3 regions of the Microbacterium sp. JB110 genome follow, and region 1 is predicted to be linked to each of the others. Evidence: predicted binding sites of a transcription regulator. Region 1 holds the regulator's gene; each other region holds the start of a gene.
The links. The regulator HrcA, encoded in region 1, represses chaperone genes, less so after heat shock. The targets are predictions, from matches to a motif close to TTNGCACTCGNNNNNNNCGAGTGCNAA.
Positions count from the first base shown of each region.

Region 1 (5,029 bases):
CGCGACCCGCAGGTCGCCACGGCTCTTGGAGCGCAGCCCTGTGATGCCGCGGCCGGCGATCTTCAGCTCATCGCCCGACTGCACGCCGGGGCGCACCTCGAGGTCGACGGCCCCGTCGAGTCCGTCGATGGAGGTCGTCGTACCCAGGATCGCGTCGGTCATCGCCACGTCGAGGGTCGCCATCAGGTCGTCGCCCTCCCTGCTGAACGACGGGTGGGGCGCCACCTCGACCTGCAGGTAGAGGTCGCCGTTGGGGCCGCCGCCTTCGCCGATCTCGCCGGAGCCCGGCATCTGCAGGCGCAGCCCCGTCTCGACTCCTGCCGGAACGTCGACCGACACGGTGCGCCGCGCGCGCACACGACCGTGACCGCCGCAGTTGACGCACGGGGACGGAATCGTCGTGCCGTATCCCTGGCAGGAGCCGCACGGCTGCGTCGTCACCATGTTGCCGAGCAGGCTGCGCACCTGCGTGCGCACATGACCAGAGCCGCCGCACACATCGCAGCGCTCCGGCTGGGTGCCCGGCTGGCAGCAGCTGCCGTTGCAGGTTTCGCAGAGCACGGCCGTGTCGATCTCGATGTCGCGGTGCACGCCGAAGACGACGTCGCCGAGGTCGAGCCTGACGTGCACGAGGGCGTCCTCGCCGCGCTCCCTGCGCTCGCGGGGGCGCCCGCCGCCTCGGCCGCCGGCACCGCCGCCGCCGAAGAACGTCTCGAAGATGTCGCCGAAGCCGCCGAAGCCGCCCGCGCCTCCGAACGGGTTCTCGTCCCCGCCCATGTCGTAGCGGCGCCGCTGCTCGGCATCGCTCAGCACGTCGTACGCGTGGGTGACGCTCTTGAACTCCTCTGCCGCCTCCGGGCTGGGGTTCACATCCGGATGCAGCTTGCGCGCCAGCTTTCGGTACGCCTTCTTGATCTCCTCGTCGCTCGCCTCACGCGAGACGCCCAGAACGTCGTAGTGGTCAGCCACTCGTCACCCTTCCTCAGCCCGATCCGGGCTCAGTCGTTGCCTTCAGCGCGCCGTATCAGCGCTTGCCGTCTTCTTCCAGCACGCGGGTCAGGTACCGCGCGACGGCACGCGCCGCCGAAAGATTGCTGGGATAGTCCATCCGGGTCGGCCCCATCACGCCGACGCGCGCCGAGCCGACCTGCGCGTCATAGCGGCTGGTGATGATCGAGGCCTCACCGAGCCCGAACGCGTCGTTCTCGCGCCCGATCGATGCGGAGAGCCCGTCCTCGCCGGTCTGCATCTCCGACATCAGCCGCAGCAGCGTCACCTGCTCTTCGATCGCCTCGAGGAGCGGGTGGATGCTGCCGCGGAAGTCCTGTTCGCGTTTGGCGAGCGTCGCCGCCCCCGCCATCACCAGACGATTCTGACGGAACTCGTCGAGCTCCTCGCCGATGACGCCCGCAAGCGCCACAAGGCTGCCCGCGACCAGATCGCGGGAGTCGAACGGGGTCTCCTGCAGCGCTCTGATTCTCTCCGCGCCCTCGCCGACGGCGCGGCCGCTCACCAGAGTGCCCAGCTGGGCGCGCAGCAGGGCGACGTCCTCCTCGGCGATGTCGGCGGGCACCGTCGCGATGCGCTGAGAGACCCTGCCCGTGTCGGTGACCAGAATCACCAGCAGGCGACGCTCGTCGAGCGAGACGAGCTCCACGTGCGTCACGTGCGCGCGAGAGAACGAGGGGTACTGCACGAGGGCGACCTGACCGGTCAGCTGTGTGAGCAGACGCACCGTGCGTGCCAGCAGGTCGTCCAGGTCGTGCGGATCGGCGAGGAACGCGGTGATCGCCGTCCGCTGCGCCGGAGTCAGCGGACGGATCTCGGCGAGATGATCGACGAACAGGCGGTAGCCCTTGTCGGTCGGGACGCGCCCTGATGACGTGTGCGGCGCGACGATGAGGTCTTCCTCCTCGAGCAGCGCCATATCGTTGCGGATCGTCGCCGCCGAGACGTCGAACGCGTGCCGATCGACGATCGACCTGCTCCCGACCGGCTCGTGCGTGTCGACGTAGTCCTGCACGATCGCCCGGAGCACCTGCAGTCCTCGCTCAGAGACCATGGCACCTCCCGCGTTTGCACTCGCCCCGTCTGACTGCCAATCCTACCGCGTCCCCCGACCGGCATGCCTCGCTGCCGAGATGCGCACTTTTGCGACAGAATCACGTCCAAACCGGCGCATCTCGACGAGAAGTGCGCATCTCGGCAGCTGTGTGTTCAGGCGGTGAGGGCGCGGACGACGGCGTCGGCGAGGAGGCGGCCGCGCAGAGTGAGGACGAGGCGGCCGCGGATGGCGGCAGAGGGCTCGACGAGGCCGTCGGCGATGAGGCCGGCAACGGCTTGGCGGGCATCGGCGGGGAGCTTTGACAAGTCGAGGCCGTCGCGGATGCGGCTCTCGAGGAGCACAGACTCGAGCAGACGCGCCTCCGCGTCGGGGCGCTCGGTGCCGACAGCGGGAGACTCCCCGGTCGCGAGCCGCTGCGCATACGCGGCCGGATGCTTCGCGTTCCACCAGCGCAGACCGGCGACGTGGCTGTGCGCCCCCGGACCGAACCCCCACCAGTCCTGATTCCGCCAGTACGCCAGGTTGTGGCGCGAGCGGTGCTCTGTGCCCTTCGACCAGTTCGACACCTCGTACCAGTCGTAGCCGGCGCCGGCGAGCGCCGCGTCGGCGAGCTCGTACATGTCGGCCTGCAGGTCGTCATCCGGAGCGGGCACCTCGCCGCGGCTGATCTGCCGATGCAGCTTCGTGCCCTCCTCGATGATCAGCGCGTACGCCGAGATGTGCTCGGGTTCGAGGGCGATCGCCGTCTCCAGCGACGCCCGCCAGTCGGCGAGGCCCTCACCCGGCGCGCCGTAGATCAGGTCGACGCTGACGTCGAGTCCGTGCGCACGCCCGGCCTCGACGGCGCGGGCCACGTTCTCGGGAGTGTGGGTGCGATCGAGCGAGCGCAGCACATGCGGCACCGATGACTGCATGCCGATCGACATCCGGTTCACGCCGGCCTCGGCGAGCCGGCTCACGACGGCGTCCGTCACCGTGTCGGGGTTCGCCTCGACCGTGATCTCCGCACCGTCGGCGAGCCCGAAGGCTTCGCGCACTCCGTTCAGCATCCGCGCCAGATCCCCCGCGGGGAGCAGCGTCGGCGTGCCCCCGCCGAAGAACACCGTGCTGGCGGGGCGCAGGGCACCGCGCGCGCCGAGCACGTTCACGGCGAGGTCGATCTCGCGCAGCACCTCGTCCGCGTACTGATCCTGGCGCGCGCCGCGCAGCTCGGTCGCCGTGTACGTGTTGAAGTCGCAGTATCCGCAGCGCACGCGGCAGAACGGAACGTGCAGGTACGCGCCGAAGTCGGCCTCGCCATCGATCCGGATGTCCTCCGGAAGGGCGCCGTCTGCCGGTGCGGGGTCTCCGAGCGGGAGCGCTGCCCCCATTACGGCGTCTTGTACAGCGGCGATATCGCACGCAGGTAGCGGTCGAACAGTGCGCGCCGACGCGAGCGGACGAGCCCCTTGAACATACGGCCGAAGAGCTTGGTCGGTCGATCGAAGGCGCGCAGCTCCAGCCACACCTCATCATCTTCGCGCCATTCCAGCGCGAACAGCTCCTCACCGCTGACGACGGCACCGCCCACGGTTCCGAGGGCGAACGCGATGCGGCGCCCGCTCTCCGACAGGAAGATCACCCGGTACTCCCCCGTCACGCGCTTGCCCTTCACGCGACCGCGGAGAGTGATGGTCGCGCCGCCTGACACCAGCGGCAGCCCCTCGGCGTCGAAGCGCTGCTCGCCCGCCAGGTCAGCGGGAGCGATGGCGTTGCCCTCGGCGTCGAAGCTCACGCCCGTGTAGGCGGGACCGGCCGCGGGCTTCACCTCGACGACCTGCCCGGCCGCGCGCTGCGCCGCCCATCCCAGCAGAAGCTCGCTCGCGGCGCGGAAGCGATCCTCGCCGCTGCCGATGCGGCGCGACTCCGACGCCGGCAGACTCTGCTCCGGCGGGAACTGCAGCAGATCGTTCGCCTGCGTCGCCCCGACGGCGGCGTAGTCCACGGTTTCGTCTCGGAAGTTGCCCCGGCGCATCCCGTCAGCCTACTTTCCCTTGGTCTCCACGTCTCCCGAGAGCGCCGCGATGAACGCCTCCTGCGGCACCTCGACGCGCCCCACCATCTTCATCCGCTTCTTGCCCTCCTTCTGCTTCTCGAGCAGCTTTCGCTTGCGCGAGATGTCGCCGCCGTAGCACTTGGCGAGGACGTCCTTCCGGATGGCTCGAATGGTCTCCCTGGCGATGATGCGCGCACCGATCGCCGCCTGGATGGGCACTTCGAACTGCTGGCGCGGAATCAGCTTGCGCAGCCGATCCGCCATGAGCGTGCCGTAGGAGTACGCCTTGTCCCTGTGCACGATCGCACTGAACGCGTCGACCCGCTCGCCCTGCAACAGGATGTCGACCTTGACCAGATCAGCATCCTGTCGCCCCTCCGGCTCGTAGTCGAAGCTCGCGTACCCCTGGGTGCGGCTCTTGAGCTGGTCGAAGAAGTCGAACACGATCTCGCCGAGCGGGATGGTGTACTTCAGCTCGACGCGCTCCTCGGAGAGGTAGTCCATGCCCTGCAGGCTGGCACGTCGGGTCTGGCACAGGTCCATCACGGCGCCGACGTAGTCCTTCGGCGTGAGCACGGATGCGCGCACGACCGGTTCGGAGACCGAGTCGATCTTCCCCTCCGGGTACTCGCTCGGGTTCGTCACGGTGATGATGTCGCCGCTCTCCGACTTCACCTCGTAGATCACGCTGGGCGCTGTGGTGATCAGGTCGAGGCCGAACTCGCGCGACAGCCGCTCGGTGACGATCTCGAGGTGCAGCAGCCCGAGGAAACCGCAGCGGAAGCCGAAGCCGAGCGCCACGGACGTCTCCGGCTCGTACGCGAGCGCCGCGTCCGAGAGCTTGAGCTTATCGAGGGCGTCGCGCAGCTCGGGGTAGTCGCCGGCGTCGATCGGATACAGCCCGGAGAACACCATCGGCTTCGGATCCA
Region 1 covers NZ_QPGM01000002.1:583,457-588,485, reverse strand. Annotated here, with positions in the region: gene dnaJ (molecular chaperone DnaJ) at 1-969, opposite strand, end outside; gene hrcA (heat-inducible transcriptional repressor HrcA) at 1,025-2,062, opposite strand; gene hemW (radical SAM family heme chaperone HemW) at 2,218-3,435, opposite strand; gene CIK77_RS06255 (DUF1990 family protein) at 3,435-4,079, opposite strand; gene lepA (translation elongation factor 4) at 4,089-5,029, opposite strand, start outside.

Region 2 (5,029 bases), on a different contig from region 1:
GAAGGGGCGGTCCCTTCCCGAAGGAAGGAACCGCCCCTTGAGCCTGAGGCTTCTGGATCAGAAGTCCATGCCACCCGTCGGGTCGCCTGCCGGAGCGGCCGAAGCCTTCTCCGGCTTGTCCGCGACGACGGCCTCGGTCGTCAGGAACAGACCAGCGATCGATGCGGCGTTCTGCAGCGCCGAACGCGTGACCTTGGCCGGGTCGATGATGCCCGCGGCGAACATGTCGACGTACTCACCGGTCGCGGCGTTGAGACCGTAGCCGGCCTCGAGCTCCGCAACCTTGTGAGCGACGACGCCCGGCTCGAGACCGGCGTTCAGCGCGATCTGCTTGAGCGGTGCGCCGATGCCGACGCGGACGATGTTCGCGCCGGTCGCCTCGTCGCCCTTGAGCGCGAGCTTGTCGAACGCAACAGCAGCGGCCTGGAGCAACGCGACGCCACCACCGGGGACGATGCCCTCCTCGACGGCCGCCTTCGCGTTGCGAACGGCGTCCTCGATGCGGTGCTTGCGCTCCTTGAGCTCGACCTCGGTCGCAGCGCCGGCCTTGATGACCGCAACACCGCCGGCGAGCTTCGCCAGACGCTCCTGCAGCTTCTCGCGGTCGTAGTCGCTGTCCGTCGACTCGATCTCACGGCGGATCTGGGTCACGCGGCCGTCGATCTGGTCGGCCTCGCCTGCACCCTCGACGATCGTCGTCTCGTCCTTGGTGACGATGACCTTGCGCGCACGGCCGAGCAGCTCGAGCTCGGTGTTCTCGAGCTTGAGGCCGACCTCTTCGGTGATGACCTGGCCGCCGGTGAGGATCGCGATGTCCTGCAGCTGTGCCTTGCGACGGTCGCCGAAGCCGGGCGCCTTGACGGAGACCGACTTGAAGATGCCGCGGATCTTGTTCAGCACGAGCGTCGCAAGAGCCTCACCCTCGACGTCCTCAGCGATGATGACGAGCTCCTTGCCCGACTGGATCACCTTGTCGACGACAGGCAGAAGATCCTTGATGTTCGAGATCTTCTGGTTCGCGATGAGGATGTACGGCTCCTCGAACACCGCTTCCTGGCGGTCGGGGTCCGTGACGAAGTACGGGTTCAGGTAGCCCTTGTCGAAGCGCATACCCTCGGTGAGCTCGAGCTCGGTGCCGAAGGCCTGGGCCTCCTCGACCGTGACGACGCCCTCCTTGCCGACCTTGTCGATGGCCTCGGCGATGAGCTCGCCGATCTCCGTGTCGGCGGCCGAGATCGATGCGGTGGCAGCGATCTGCTCCTTCGATTCGACCTCCTTGGCGCCGGCCAGCAGCTCCTCGGAGACGGCCGCGACGGCCTTCTCGATGCCGCGCTTCAGGCCGATGGGGTCGGCGCCGGCTGCGACGTTGCGCAGACCCTCGTGAACGAGCGCCTGAGCGAGCACCGTCGCCGTCGTCGTGCCATCGCCCGCGACGTCGTCGGTCTTCTTCGCGACCTCCTTGACGAGCTCAGCACCGATCTTCTCGTATGCCTCATCGAGCTCGATCTCCTTGGCGATCGAAACGCCGTCGTTCGTGATTGTGGGAGCGCCCCACTTCTTTTCGAGCACGACGTTGCGGCCGCGGGGGCCGAGCGTCACCTTGACGGCGTCGGCCAGCGTGTTGAGGCCGCGCTCGAGGCCGCGCCGGGCCTCCTCGTCGAAAGCGATCATCTTTGCCATGAGTGTGTCGTCCCTCCCGGACGTAGGCGTATGGGATTAGCACTCCGAACCGAGGAGTGCTAATACGCATTCTGGCACTCGGCACCATCGAGTGCAAGCCGTAGCGACAGGTTCGACGCAACAGACGAGAAGGGCACCGGATGTCGCCATCCGATACCCCGCCTGCGTGCGTCAGAGAACGACGCCCGGCGGCAGCACGCCACCGACCGCGGCGATCGCCGCGGTCGTGTCCGCGGCGCCGAGCAGCGAGCTGTTCTGGAACAGGGCGAGGAAGCCGACGATGCCCGCCGCGAGGAACACGACGATTGCGATCAGAACCCACATCACGACGACGATGCCGCGCCCACCAGGCTTCTCCGCCCGGTGCGCGCCGACTCGCCCTCGATTTCGGGGCACGTCGTCGAAGCGGTCTCGTGAAGAAGTCTGGGTCGGCACCCCATGAATGGTACTAGGACGCACTGCCGAACGGATGAGCACTGCGGCGCGAAGTGATCAGGTGCCCCCAGAGACTCGATCAGGACGTCTGCCTCGCGAGCGGAGCCGCCCGTCTCGCCACGCGCTCGTCCCGCACCCTGCGCAGCCGCTTCACGAGCAGCGGATCATGCTCGAGCGCATCGGCCGTATCGATCAGCCGACCCAGCAACTGGTAGTACCGCGCCGGTGTCAGACCGAGCTCCGCGCGGACGGCTTCTTCCTTCGCGCCGGCGTGCCGATACCACTGCGCCTCGAACGCGAGGATCGCGCGGTCCTGATCGTGCAACGCCATGAGTTCCACGGTACGCGCGCGGGCCACGAGAACGGCGCCGCCACACCCGGACGGACGTAAAGTGGATGCATGGATTACGAGGTGGCGAAGACCGACGACGAATGGCGCGCCGAGCTCGACGACGAGCAGTACGCGGTGCTGCGCGAGGCGGCGACGGAGCGGCCGTTCACCGGCGAACTGCTGGACGAGGAGCGGACCGGGCTGTACACCTGCGCCGGATGCGGCAACGAGCTGTTCCTCAGCGGCACCAAGTTCGACGCGCACTGCGGATGGCCGAGTTTCTACGAGTCGGTGCGCCCCGACGCCGTCGAACTGCTCGAAGACCGCGCGCACGGCATGGTGCGCACCGAGGTGCGCTGCGCCCGCTGCGGCGGCCACCTCGGCCACGTGTTCCCCGACGGGTTCGGCACGCCGACCGGCGACCGCTACTGCATGAACTCGCTCTCGCTGAGCTTCACGCCGGAGGACTGAGCGTCGGCGCAGACAGCGCAGCGACGCCGGCGAGGCAAGGCGGTCCCCGATCACTCACCCATCGCCTCGCACCACAAGCCTCGACCGGGGCCACCCACAGGGCGCTACCCTGACTCGGCCCGCCCGCAGGGGCGCCACGTGCCCCGCCGCCCGCAGGGCACGGCACGATCTTGCGCACGAAGTGCGCAAGATCGCATGCCGAGCCCGAGGACTCCAGAGAAAACGACTGGATCTCCTCGGCCTTCAGCCGAGGAGATCCAGTGCTCTCACCTCGCCTGCGGCGAGACGCTCAACAGACTCAATCGCTTCGGCCGTGAGCGCGAGCGCTCACGGCTCTCAGCTCAATCGTCTGTGCCGGCTGAGGGGCTCGAACCCACGACCCCCGCTTTACAAGAGCGGTGCTCTACCAACTGAGCTAAGCCGGCGCGCTTCCATCCTATGACGAGGACGGACCGCGAAATGACACTCCCTACTCCGATGGCTCCGGAGTCGGGCTCTGGAAGTACTCGTCGCTCTCGACGGTGAGCACGAACTGCGACAGCTCACCCGGATCATCGAGCGCCCCCGTGTACGGCATGCCGCTGACGAGCACCATCGGCGCGCCCGTGAGCTGCTGGCCGCCCTGCCCAGGCAGGCCGCCGTCGCTGAGTTCGGTCGTCATGTCGCGCGCCCACGTCGCGTACTTGTCGGACTCGATGCACGAGAACACGTCGGAGTTCTCCACCCCGACCGATTCGGCGATGTCGACGAGCTCCTCGCTCGTGTGACCCGGAGTGTCCACAGCCGGCTGATCGGTGAGGAGCGCGTCGTTGAACGGCACGAAGCGTTCCGGATCGCCGCTGGCGACACAGGCGGCAGCCCCCATCGCGCGCTGGGAGTAGCGGGTGCCGTTCGACTTCGCCGTCAGCAGGGCGACGGGGTGATAGGTCAGCGAGATCGCATCTTCGGAGACCCAGCTCGCCAGCTGAGCCGCGTTCGCCTGGTGGAACAGAGCGGATTCCGGTGAGAGGTAGTCGACGTACACGTCGACCGTGACCCGCTCCGGTTCTTCATCTTCCGTCTCGGCGGAGCCGCCGTCGTCCGGATCCTGCGTGTCGGACCCCTCCTCTTCGGTGTCCTCCTCGTCCGACGAGTCCTCGAGCATGCTCGAGAGGTCCTGCCCGTCGAACAGGAAGGCGCCGTCCGCGATGTTCCCCGGCTCGGGAACCGGCTCGGTGACCTCTGGCACGACGTTCTGCTTGATCCAGAACCCTGCCGCCACGAGCGCGGCGATGATCACGACAGCGATCCCGGAGCGCACCAGCACTCGGCGCATGCGCTGCTTCGTGGTGACCTTCTTCGCCTTCTGCCGCACGAGGTGGCGACGCCCTGCTGCGGCGCCCGGCTCGGCCAGATCGCCGGCTGCGTCGCCCTCGTCGAACTCGGCCACCTCATCCGTGATCTGCTCGTCAGCGGGTTCGACCGACGCACCAGCGGCCGCGGCCTGCTCGTCCGCCGTCTCGAACTCGTTCGCACCCGACTGCTCGTCGCGGGGCTCGCCGTTGTGGCTCGACATTGTCCTCCCTCGCCGCCCGTGCGGCCCTACTCAACCCACCGAGAATACCCATACCGCGCTGTGAACGCGCAGGGGCGTCGCACGTCAGCTTCACTGAGCACGTGGTGCGGCGCGCACGGATACCTGCGGCATGACATACTTGTCGTGGCCCAATGGTGGGTCGCGGTGGGTCGTACCCGCCGTTCCATTCACAACGGATCGTCCGGCACGTACCTGCCGGTGAAGGAGAAGATCATGGCATCGGTCACTTTCGACAGCGCAACGCGCCTCTATCCCGGCGGCACCCGTCCGGCTGTCGACAAGCTCAACCTCGAGGTCGCCGACGGCGAGTTCCTCGTACTCGTCGGCCCGTCCGGTTGCGGCAAGTCGACATCGCTCCGTATGCTCGCCGGCCTCGAAGAGGTCAACGACGGGCGCATCCTGATCGGCGACCGCGACGTCACTGACGTGCCGCCGAAGGATCGCGACATCGCGATGGTGTTCCAGAACTACGCGCTGTACCCGCACATGACGGTGGCCGAGAACATGGGCTTCGCCCTGAAGATCGCCGGAGTCAA
Region 2 covers NZ_QPGM01000003.1:420,678-425,706, reverse strand. Annotated here, with positions in the region: gene groL (chaperonin GroEL) at 58-1,680, opposite strand; gene CIK77_RS17515 (hypothetical protein) at 1,852-2,115, opposite strand; gene CIK77_RS08145 (DUF3263 domain-containing protein) at 2,195-2,446, opposite strand; gene msrB (peptide-methionine (R)-S-oxide reductase MsrB) at 2,516-2,917, shown strand; tRNA gene CIK77_RS08135 (tRNA-Thr) at 3,270-3,342, opposite strand; gene CIK77_RS08130 (DsbA family protein) at 3,387-4,472, opposite strand; gene CIK77_RS08125 (ABC transporter ATP-binding protein) at 4,707-5,029, shown strand, end outside.
Region 2: groL (chaperonin GroEL) is a predicted target of HrcA. The motif match lies at 1,717-1,743, and genes of this name have one in related genera.

Region 3 (5,029 bases), on a different contig from region 1:
GGAGTGCCCACCGGCGCCGTGACGAGCGGCATCCGGGTCATCTTCTCGCGCACCTTCATCGTGGCCCACTCCGCGCGAGGCACGAATCGGGTGTCGCGATTGGTGATGATGCCGAGCAGCCTGCGGTTCTCGTCGACGACGGGAAGGCCGGAGACGCGGAAGTGCGCACACAGTGCGTCGAGCTCGGCGAGCGTTGCCTCTGGTGTCACCGTCACCGGGTCGGTGATCATGCCGGACTCCGAGCGCTTGACCTGATCGACCTGCTTGGCCTGATCCTCGATGGAGATGTTGCGGTGGATGATGCCGATGCCGCCCTGGCGTGCCATCGCGATCGCCATGGACGCCTCTGTGACCGTGTCCATCGCTGCGGAGGCCACCGGGATGTTCAGCGAGATCCGCTTGGTCAGTCGGGTCGATGTGTCCGCCTCAGACGGAATCACGTCGGTGTGCCCCGGCAGGAGCAGCACATCGTCATACGTCAGCCCGACGAAGCCGAAGGGATCGTGGTCAGTCATGGGCAGCACCTCTCCTGTGGAACTCGGCTCGCGTGGCTTGTGACCTGCGCCTGTTGCACATTCTAAGTCGCGCGAACGTGCAGATATTCCGTGTGCCGAGCCGAGCTGCGGATGAGCACCTCGGCTCACACCGGTGCGACGGTCTCGTCCGTGATGTGTCGGGCCGCGCGCCTCGCCCGGCGGCCGCGGCGGGAGGAGCGCAGGATGTCGACGATGAGCAGCGCGCACGCGACCCACACGAGCGCGAAGCCGGTGAGCCGCTCTGGCGGCATCGCCTCGCCGAGGAAGAAGACGCCGGTGATGAACTGCAGGATCGGGGCGATGAACTGCAGCATGCCCATCGTCGAGAGCGACACGCGTCGCGATCCGGCGGCGAACAGCAGCAGCGGCACCGTCGTGACAGCACCCGCGCAGGCGAGGGCGACGGCGTGCCAGAAGCCGCTCACGCCGAAGGTGAGGCCCGTCGTCGCGGCGACCAGCACGAGCTGAGCGATCGCGATGGGTGTCAGCCACAGCGTTTCGAGCGCGAGACCGCCGACGGCGTCGACCGCGGGGCCGATGCGGTTCTTCACGAGGCCGTAGAACCCGAAGGACAGCGCCATCGCCAGCGACAGCCATGGCACGGCGCCGTACCCCACGACGATCACGCCGACCGCCACGGCGACGACGCCGATGGCAGCCCACTGCAGCGGGCGCGGGCGCTCGCGCAGGAAGATGACCGCGAGCAGCACCGTCACAATCGGGTTGATGAAGTACCCGAGGCTCGCCTGCAGCACCTGACCGCTCTGCGCGGCGATCAGGAACGCCTGCCAGTTCACGTAGATGAGAAGGCCGGCCAGCACGGTCCACCACACCAGCCGGGGGTTGCGCAGCACGGCAGCCAGCCGGCGCCATCCGCGCGTGAAGGTGAGCAGCACGGCGCACAGCACCAGCGACAGGATCACCCGCCAGGCGACGACCTCCCATGGGCCGGTCGGCGCGAGCAGGACGAAGTACAGCGGCAGGAAGCCCCACAGCAGGTACGCACTGAACCCGTACCCTGTTCCTGCCATCCGCACACGTGCGTCATCCGGGTCGCTGCTCACCGGACAAGCCTAGTCTCGCGGGGCATGTCGGGCGCCGCGAAGGACTGTCCGCGCACAGGACAACAGATCGCGCGTTCACGAACACGTTCTGCGGGGATCGGTGTTATCATGCGCGCATTCTGTTCGCGAACGCGCGCAGTCCGCCGCACCCGGGCGTGGCCGGCTCACCGGACACGCAAAGAACCCCGGACCGCCAGGGCCCGGGGTTCTGAGGAACGCGGTGTCAGCGAACGACGACGGCGAGCACGTCGCGCGCCGAGAGCACCAGGTACTCGTCAGCGCCGAACTTCACCTCGGTGCCGCCGTACTTGCTGTAGAGCACGCGGTCGCCGACTGCGACGTCGACCGGAACGCGGTTGCCGTTGTCGTCGATGCGGCCGGGACCAACGGCCACGACCTCGCCCTCCTGGGGCTTCTCCTTGGCAGTGTCGGGGATGACCAGACCGCTGGCGGTGGTCTGCTCTGCCTCGACCTGCTGAATGACGATGCGGTCCTCGAGCGGCTTGATGGAAACCGACACGGTGTACCTCTTCCCTGTGGTGTCAGAAGACTATAGGTTCGCACTCTCAATGCGAGAGTGCTAACGGCAGTTTAGGACGCTCTCTGGCACTCTCGCAACGCGAGTGCCAATTTTGTTTCGCCCGACGCCGATCGGGGAGCAGGAGAGGCCGGATGATGACCCGTTCGCCACCGGCACCGACACGTAGGCTGGGCGGATGGAACAGGCGGAGATCGATGCCCTCCTCACGCGCGAGGGGCTCGCTCTCCTCGACTCCCTCGACCCGGTCGAGACGGCGACCGATGTGGCGCACTCGGTCTCGCGGCTGCGGGCAGCAGGACATTCTCCCGATCTGGTCTCCGCCGTGGTCGGCCAGGCACGGCTGCGCGTGCGGGCGACGGCGAAGTTCGGCGACATGGCGAATCGGATGCTGTTCACACGCGCAGGGCTCGAGCAGGCCACGCGCACATCCGTCGCGATGCGGCACGCCGAACGGATGCGGCGGGCGGGCATCTCGTCCGTTGCAGACCTGGGCTGCGGCATCGGCGGCGACTCCCTCGCCTTCGCCGGCGTCGGTATGCGCGTGCACTCGGTCGACGCCGACGAGGTGACCGCGGCCATCGCCGCATTCAACCTGGCGGCTTTCCGTCCCGAGTGCACCGTCGCGCACGGCACGGCCGAGCGTGCCGACCTCACGGGGGTCGACGCCGTGTGGCTCGATCCCGCGCGCCGAACCGGTGGCCGCACGGAGACGCAGCGGGTGGGCGCCGACGCGTACTCGCCGCCGCTTGACTGGACCTTCGACCTCGCCTCGCGCATGCCGGCCGGCGTGAAGCTCGGCCCCGCGCACGATCGGGACGCGCTTCCGGAGGACTGCGAGGCCCAGTGGATCAGCGTCGACGGTTCGACGGTCGAGCTCGTCATCTGGACCGGCGCGCTCGCACGGGAGGGCGTGGGCAGGTCCGCGCTCGTGCTGCGCGGCGACAGCGCCCACGAGCTCACCGCCCCGACCGACGCCGAGGACGAGCCGGTCCGCGAGCTGGGAGCGTACGTGCACGAGCCGGAGGGCGCCGTCATCCGCGCCAGACTCATCGGCGACGTGGCACGCGCGCTGGAGGCCGGCCCCGTGGCATCCGGAATCGCGTATCTCACCGGCGATGCCGCCGCGACGAGCCCGTTCGTCTCGTCGTTCCGCGTGCGCGAGACGCTGCCGGCCGACGTCAGACATCTCGGCAAGGCCCTGCGGGCCCGCGGCATCGGCACGCTCGAGATCAAGAAGCGCGGCGTCGACATCGACCCCGCCGTGCTGCGCCGCAGGCTCGCCCTGCGCGGCGACGAGGCCGCAACGCTCATCCTCACCCGCATCGACGGAAGGCGCGTGGCCGTGCTCGCCGATCGGGTCTGACGACCGGGTTCACCTGACACGTTTAGTGGGTGTCGCGATGGTCTGCCCACGACTGGCGTCAGGTGAACGGTGCGCACGTACGATGAAGGCCATGGAGTACTGCGTTTTCACCGAGCCCCAGCAGGGCGCCTCGTACGACACCCAGCTCGACTTCGCTCAGGCCGCGGAACGGCACGGCTTCACGGGGTTCTTCCGCTCCGATCACTATCTGAAGATGGGCGAGTTCTTCGACGGCCTGCCCGGCCCGACCGACGCCTGGACGACGCTCGCCGGCCTGGCACGCGAGACCAGCACCATCCGGCTCGGCACGCTGGTGTCGTCGGTGACCTATCGTTTGCCCGGACTGCTCGCGCTCCAGGTCGCGCAGGTCGACCAGATGTCGGGCGGCCGCGTCGAGCTGGGCCTGGGCACCGGATGGTTCGAAGCCGAGCACGCGGCGTACGGCATTCCGTTCCCCGCCAAGCGCTTCTCACACCTGGAGGAGCAGCTCGAGATCGTCACCGGGCTGTGGGGCACGCCGCACGGAGAGACGTACTCGTTCGAGGGGCGCCACTACCGGCTCGATGATTCCCCCGCACTGCCGAAACCGGTTCAGCAGCCGATCCCGCTGATCGTGGGCGGCCCTGGCCCCAAGCGCACTCCCGCGCTCGCAGCGAAGTACGCCAGCGAGTTCAACATCGTGTTCCAGACGGAAGAGGTGACAGCCGACCGGTTGCAGAACGTGGTCCGCGCGTGCGAGGCGATCGACCGCGACCCCGCCACGCTCAAGCGCACCGTCGGCCTGACCACCCTCGCCGGCGCGACCGAGCAGGACGTGCGTCGCCGCGCCGCGAACACCGGCGTCGATCTCGACGACTTCCGCGCCGGCTACACGTTCTGCGGATCTGCGGACGAGATCGTCGACCGCGTCGGCACACTGATCGAGCACGGCGCCGAGCGCATCTACTTCCAGATGATCGATATGACCGATCTCGACCACCTCGCCTACCTCGGCGAGGAGATCCTGCCAAAGCTCCCCCGCTGAGGCGGGCAGGCCCAGTTCGCCGCGGTGCTCGGGCTCACGCCATCGCGCTATCGCGGCGAATCATGACGGCGCTTCGCCCTCATCCGGCTCCGGATGTCGCGCAGGGCCGGTTCGAGCTGCGGATGCTGGAACTCGTAGCCCGCGTCGACGAGGCGCCTCGGCTCGACCCAGCGGCTCTTCAGCACGAGCTCCGACTCGGTGCGAAGCGCCCACATCGCCGGCTCGATCATCCAGCGCCATGCCGGCAGCCCGATCGGCATGCCGACCGTGCGACGCAGGGCGCCCATCAGGGCGCGGTTGTCCGGCGTGACGGGGGCGGCGAGGTTGATCGGGCCCGAGATGTCGGCTCGGTCACGCAGGAACCGGATGGCGCCGATCACGTCGTCGATGTGGATCCAGCTGAACTTCTGACGGCCGCCGGTGTGCTCGGAGTGGAATCCGTCGCGGCTCGGGTCCGGGCCGATCCCTCGGTACCGGTTGTGGCGGAACCACCAGCCGCCG
Region 3 covers NZ_QPGM01000005.1:200,071-205,099, reverse strand. Annotated here, with positions in the region: gene guaB (IMP dehydrogenase) at 1-515, opposite strand, end outside; gene rarD (EamA family transporter RarD) at 641-1,567, opposite strand; gene groES (co-chaperone GroES) at 1,824-2,120, opposite strand; gene CIK77_RS10790 (class I SAM-dependent methyltransferase) at 2,317-3,504, shown strand; gene CIK77_RS10785 (LLM class F420-dependent oxidoreductase) at 3,596-4,528, shown strand; gene CIK77_RS10780 (epimerase) at 4,576-5,029, opposite strand, start outside.
Region 3: groES (co-chaperone GroES) is a predicted target of HrcA. The motif match lies at 2,204-2,230, and genes of this name have one in related genera.